Trichocoleus sp. FACHB-46: one gene and its partner. The protein of the gene in region 2 interacts with the protein of the main gene of each other region in a pairwise test. Links are inferred from orthologs where the notes say so. Each region holds a gene or a part of one and is shown on either strand. Other genes may lie near its edges.

Region 1 (3,325 bases), on a different replicon or contig from region 2:
AACGTGACAGGAGCAAAGCTAAATAAGAGTACTGCCGTAATCGAAATAGCGGTTAGTAGGAGAGCCAAGCTTTGACTAATACTTTGTTTTGAACCAAAGAAAGCATTAAAAAAGTAGAGTGTTGGCAAACAAATGATGAGTGTAATCAAATAAAGGGCAGGCAGCTTAATTGCAGAGGAAAAAACTTGCAACGGGCTAGCAAAAGCGCCAATAATTCCTCCATAGATTGCCAGAAAAATTGAACTAGAAATTAGTAAAGCCGTAATCTTGGTTTTTAGGCGAGCTTTGTGATGAATTTCATCGACAAAATTCTCGCGATCGCGAAGCAGCGTAATTAATACGGTGAAGTAGTTCATATTGTTATGCCAACCAACATCAATCCTGTAGTACGTAGCCTAATTGCTTCTAAAATCTAAAATCAACGCAGACCTAAAACTTCTAAAATTGATTGAATTACATTCAAGTAGAAGTTTCCCTGCATATCTCGAAACAGCTCGAAGGGTTCTCCTGGTGCGCCAAAGAAGGGGCGTAGTGTCCACCCTAGCTGGCTGCCCACAAAAGCATAAAGAATCAGCCAAGACTGCAAAATTTGTGTACGAGTTGCTTGCCCTGCTGAATCCTGAGGCGATAGCGCTTGGAGACTGTGATAGAGAAAGTTGATTCCTAAGAATCCAGTGATTCCAAAAATTACGACATTGAGCAGCTTAAAGAATTGATAGTTATCAATTGTCGCTAGGAAAAATAGAGTGACTGGAGCAAAGCTAAATAGCAAAATGCTAATAATTGCCGCTGAACCTAGCAAAACTACAAAGTGTTGGCCCAAAGTTAGTTTGGAGCCAAAGATGATGTTAAAAAAGTATAAAGTTGGCAGACAAATAATCAGGGTAATCAGGTAAAGTGCTGGTAGTTTTACTGCAGAAGATAGCGCTTGCAAAGGTCCAGCAAAAGCACCAATTACCGCTCCGTAAATGGCAAATAGAATCGAACTAGAAATTAGCAAAGAGGTGATTTTGCTATTAAGCCGAATTCCCTGACGCACCTCATCAATAAAATCTTTGCGATCGCGTAGCAGTGTAATCAGCACCGAAAAGTAGTTCATAAACTCACCCGAAAGGGGGTTCGCCTAACTACACAAGTGTTGTTGCCCATTACGGAAAAGCTGAGGCTGGTTGATAGAGATTACAGCACCAGCTCGGCCAAGCCCAAGTAGTAAATACCTTCGGGGGTAATTTCAAAGCGGCAAGGCAACACTTCTAGCCCTTGAGCGACCGCTTCCCGCAAAAGTTTGCCATAGGCAGGATCGCGATCGTCACCGGGGGCAAAGTGCGTACAGTCTCCCCGATTAATAAAGTAGAGCATGACGGGTCGGACTTCTGGAAGCAACGCCGCCAGTTCACGAATATGTTTCTGGCCCCGTGTCGTCACCGTGTCTGGGAAGCGCACCAAGCGATCGCCTTCGCACCAAGTTGTGCTTTTTACTTCCAAATAAATCGGGCGTTCTAACTTCTCACCCGTCAGCAGAAAATCCAACCGACTTTTTTCTTGACCGTAAGCCACTTCCAAGCGAATGTCGCTGTAGTCTCCCAGTTCTGGAATCAGTTTGTTTTCTAGTACCAGCTTGACGATGCGGTTGGGCATGGCAGTATTGACTCCTACCCAAGTTGGCCCATTTTCATACACCTCAATTAGTTCCCAAGTGTAGGGCAGCTTTCGCGTCGGGCTGTCACTGCGCGACACATACACCGAGCTACCCGGTTTAGAAATGCAGCTCATCGGCCCTGTATTGGGACAGTGAGCCGTAATCACTTCACCGTTGGTCAACTCGATGTCTGCGAAGAAGCGTTTGTAGCGCTTGAGGAGAATGCCGGGGTAAAGCGTCGGGTACTGGTAGATTAAAGCGGTCATCTGTATGAAATTCGAGTGAACTGCCACTTTGACGCTGGTTCACTTTTCGCAACTTCATCATCTTGACATAGGCTGACCAGTTTGCTGCTTTGCGCTGGAGTCGAGCTTTCATTGCTTTCGCGGCCAGAGCATACCCCCCGTCTGCACCATCAATAAAATGTACTTGCTGCCCGTTGCGTTCAAACACTAAGCAGGTCATCAGGGCGCGATCGGATAGGTGGATTCCGTGCACCAACTTGCCCGCTTTGTATTGAGCTTCTAGATAGCTATTCAGTTGTTCCCGCTGGTCGGCTGTGCCCGCAATCACCATCCGCAGCATGTCATCAAACTTGCGGTAATCTGTGGCTGCTGTGACAATCTGTTTGTAAGCACCCCAATCTACGTCACCCACCTTAGTCTCAAATTTCATGAAGGACCGGCCGAGAAAATTTTCTAGCTTTTCCTTCAGCAAGTACATCTGTTGGGGTAGCCAAGCTTGAGAGGTGGCCCGTGCTTTTGCTTCCGGTAACAAGTTGGAATGCTGAAACGAAAGCTGAAGACTTTTGGCAGCAACCGGATGTAAATCTGCATCCTCGCCAAAAATTTCTTGGATTTTTTGAATAACGGTTCGGTAGGTCAGGTATTGCTCTTTTTTAGAACCCATTGCCAGCACCAAAATGCTCAGCACTTCGCCCCGCTGGTTAGGAATATCTTGCCAGCGGCACTCCAGACCCGAAAAATCAGGTTGTAGTGGTTGAGTTGAGGGTTTTAGCTGATAAGGATTATTCGGGATATCCTGCTTCACCATCTCAGTAGCGCAAGTTAAACCCCCACCCGTAAATATTCCTTGGCTGTAGTTTTCTGAGACTTGCAACTTGGCCACTTTAATTTCAAAGCCAGCAGCCAGAACGTCGGTAACTGGAACCAGCCCCACTCTGAGATCTAAGTCAAATCTTGTTTTAGCAGCCTGTTGCGTCGCTAGTAGGGCTTGCTTCGTCTGCTCCAGCAAAGCGGGAGGGATCAAAATAGAAGCTCCGTCACCCCCAAAGACAAAGGGAATCTCGTCAGATTTAGCAACGTTGAGCACAGCCACAATTGAGCAAGCACCCAACAGATTGACATCTTTATAACGCCCTGCTTCTATGGCCTGGGTCGAACCCACAATATCTGTAATCACCACATGCCAGTCGTGGGGCAAATCCACAAAATTGTGCGGCTGGGTAATCTCGATAAACTCCTTGAGGCGCGGGAGCTTGGCATAAAATTGCTCGGTGCTCATAGGCTAACTCTGCCTTAGTTTCCGTATAGTGGCATGACTTAAGCACCCTGAAGAACTGCCTGAAACAGTTCCGCATCTCCAAAGCTTGAGTGAACTCAGTTGTTATCTTTGGGTTCGGCTGCAAGTTTGGAGATGCGATCGCTAGATCTGTAGATGAATTCA
Region 2 (3,156 bases):
ATTGCAACGACTGACTTTAACCTCAGAGCTATTGCAGCAGCAGGCGATCGAAAAATGGGATGGCCGCTTTCCGACTGTCATGGGTGGCAATGGCACTCTGCCGCTAGTCAATATCGATCCTGCGACATTAAACCAACGTCGTTAGGCCGTATCGGGTAGCGCGTGTTAGGCGCAGCCGTAACGCATGGATCAACAGCATTGACCTTTAAGAGGCGTGATCAGTTAAATGGTAGCGATCGCCACCAAAGCAGACTTACCTCAACCTGATAGCTTAAGAACTTGTTAAAAGTCAGGAAAAGTCTAGATTTCTAGGGCTACCTTGGTTTTTAAGATACCTCCTAACTGGGTTTTATAGCTCCACCTTTTGTAGCGGCATGCACGGAGGTGGAGTTTCTGTTTTGAGTGGGTTTGGATGAGGATTGCTAACGAGTACGGGTAATATCGATGGTAATTCTGCCACCAAAATCGGGAATGGGGGCAGCAGGTTTAGACAACTGCACTCGGACTTGCTCCACGACGGGTTGATCGGGGTGGGCAGGTAGTTCCAACAAAGCTTCTGCGATCGCGCTGGCTAATCTCTCGACCAAAGCGAATTTGCTGGTTTTAACCAGTTGCTTCACCGTTTCGATGGCGTTGCGGTAGTCCAGAGTGTCTTCAATGCGATCGCTGGATCCCGATTTAGACAAGTCCAGCCACAAGGTTAAATCTACTTGAAACCATTGGCCCAGAACTTGTTCTTCTGGCAAAAAGCCTGTGTAACCGTAAGCGCGAATTCCTGTGAGTTGAATGCAATCCATGTGTCGATTCAGCGGTAAGGCAGTTGAAACCAAAGTGGTCTGTAGGGACGAATGGCCATTCGCCCTTAGTGATGTGTTGCAAGAGAGGTAGTTATTACAGATCTCGGTGGGTAAATGGTTTGGCGTCGGGGCCAGCGTAGGTGGCAGCAATGTGCCCGTCTCCGGTGATCTCGTATTTGTAAGTTACCAACCCTTCTAGACCCACAGGACCGCGAGGCGGCATTTTTTGGGTGCTAATGCCCACTTCAGCTCCAAAGCCGTAGCGGAAACCATCAGCAAAGCGAGTCGAGCAGTTTTGGTATACCCCCGCAGCATCCACTTCAGCGAGAAACTGAGCCGCAGCTTTGGGATCTTCGGTGGCGATCGCTTCGGTATGTCGAGATCCATAGGTATTGATATGGTCGATCGCAGCGGCCAAGTCATCCACAACTTTAATCGACAGAATCAGATCGCTGTACTCAGTAGACCAGTCGGCTTCGGTCGCAGCAGCAATATTCAAAATGGCTCTGGTGCGATCGTCTCCCCGCAGTTCTACATTTTTGGCCTGAAGCGCAGAAGTGGCCCCTAACAAGAACTCAGAAGCAATGTCTTTGTGAACCAGCAACGTCTCGATCGCGTTGCAAGCCGCAGGATATTGGGTTTTAGAGTCTACGGCGATCGCCACAGCTTTACGAATATCCGCGCCTTTATCAACATACAAATGGCAAATACCATCGGCATGTCCTAAGACTGGAATCCGCGTGTTGTCTTGGACGAAACGCACAAAAGAATTGGAACCTCTGGGGATAATCAAATCCACATATTGATCGAGCTTGAGCAGTTCTAAGGTTTCTTCGCGAGTGGTCAAGAGTTGCACTACAGCAGGATCAATTTCGGTCTGGGCTAAACCTGTATGAATCGCTCTAACAAGGGCTTCGCAGGAACGTACCGCTTCTTGGCCGCCTTTGAGGATCACGCCATTCCCAGACTTGATCGCCAGTGAGGAAATCTGCATCACCGCATCGGGACGAGCTTCAAAAATTACGCCCAACACACCCAACGGGCAAGAAACCCGCTTCATCACCAAGCCTTGGTCGAGTTCGCGGTGAATTTGCACCTGTCCTACCGGATCGGCTAAGCGACCCACATCTCTGACTCCGGCGATCGCGGCTTTTAGTTTGCTTTCATCCAGCTTTAAGCGAGCATAGAGAGAACTACTAATGCCTGCGGTTTGGGCGGCTTCACAGTCGGCAGCATTGGCAGCCAAGATTTCTGGAGCTGCAACTTCTAAGGCTTGGGCGATCGCTTCAATCGCTTGATTTTTCGCCTCGGCTGGCAAGGTCGCTAACTTACGCGCAGCTTGACGGGTTTGCCGAGCCAGATCGGGAAGAGACAGGGAAGCAACTTGAGACGCGATCATAGGTTTAGATAGAAAGCCACAAGCAAGCCAAAATTTAGCAAATCTCGACTTGTCCTTTAAATCGTAGCGGTGAATGCTGTCTATCCATCATTCCTCTAACTTTTTCTCCTGACCATCTATGCCTAAATTCGCCACCTATCTTCACCCCCAGACTTGTCAAACGTCTAAGCCGAGTCATTTGATTCCCTTCAAAGGTTATTCATTTCCGCACTACAGCAAGGTTCGGCAAGAACTTGAAAAAAGCCTCTCTGATTATCCATCGCTCCCAGTCAGACGAGTGAAATACAGTGAATACTTGCGAGTTCACACGAGAGAGTATTTGCAACAGTTAGTGTTGCTGGCGGCAGAAAAACCACTAGAGAAGTTCAACCTGGAGATGCCGCATCTTCTCGGTGGTTGCTGGGGACTGGAGCATTGCCTACCTGGATATGCTTACGGGCTGGGTGGCTTATTTGAGGCGATCGCCCAGATGAAACAAGGCAACTTAGAGCGAGCTTACTGCTTTAGCTTGGTTGGCCATCATGCTCATGCTAATTGGGGACATGGCTATTGCTTGCTCAATCCTTTAGCCGCAGCTGCAAAGTATGCCCAAGAGCAAGGCTTTGAGAAAATCTTAATTGTGGATTGGGATATTCATCATGGTGATGGCACGCAATCTATGTTCAGTGGCGATCGCAGCGTATATTGCCTGAGCATTCATAGCGCGATCGACCTGTACATGGCCAAAGCTTCAGATTTGAAACGTGGCACCACGACAGCTGCCGAAGCCGTGGGGCATTGCAATATTCCTTTGCTACCTGCCCGATTCGCCGATGACTTCCCGCCCAAGATGGGGCTGACGGGTCAGTTCTACCGAGTCAACGAGAGCCTATCTGCCTTTCAGTCTGCGCTGGACCAAATCCCTTGGACTCCCGATTTGATTCTGATTTTCTCTGGATACGACTCGCACCGCGATGACTG

The links.
Region 1: the proteins of H6F72_RS14145 (region 2) and sfsA interact in binary tests that used the Escherichia coli proteins (3 or more experiments, as listed by UniProt). The link is inferred for Trichocoleus sp. FACHB-46 from one-to-one orthologs.

What each region holds. Positions count from the first base shown.
Region 1 is NZ_JACJOD010000031.1:27,012-30,336, forward strand. The notes cover bases 43-3,042. They hold sfsA (DNA/RNA nuclease SfsA), read right to left. Parts: upstream 1,906-3,042; coding sequence 1,180-1,905; downstream 43-1,179. Other genes in these bases: H6F72_RS18245 (actin-binding WH2 domain-containing protein), read right to left, coding at 43-356; H6F72_RS18250 (actin-binding WH2 domain-containing protein), read right to left, coding at 419-1,099; H6F72_RS18260 (DUF3095 domain-containing protein), read right to left, coding at 1,808-3,042. Outside these bases: more of H6F72_RS18245, read right to left, coding at 1-42; more of H6F72_RS18260, read right to left, coding at 3,043-3,163. UniProt on the Escherichia coli protein: Binds to DNA non-specifically. Could be a regulatory factor involved in maltose metabolism.
Region 2 is NZ_JACJOD010000024.1:61,668-64,823, reverse strand. The notes cover bases 45-2,875. They hold H6F72_RS14145 (glutamate-5-semialdehyde dehydrogenase), read right to left. Parts: upstream 2,197-2,875; coding sequence 892-2,196; downstream 45-891. Other genes in these bases: H6F72_RS14140 (histone deacetylase), read left to right, coding at 2,315-2,875; folB (dihydroneopterin aldolase), read right to left, coding at 423-830; H6F72_RS14155 (prohibitin family protein), read left to right, coding at 45-145. Outside these bases: more of H6F72_RS14155, read left to right, coding at 1-44; more of H6F72_RS14140, read left to right, coding at 2,876-3,156. UniProt on the Escherichia coli protein: Catalyzes the NADPH-dependent reduction of L-glutamate 5-phosphate into L-glutamate 5-semialdehyde and phosphate. The product spontaneously undergoes cyclization to form 1-pyrroline-5-carboxylate.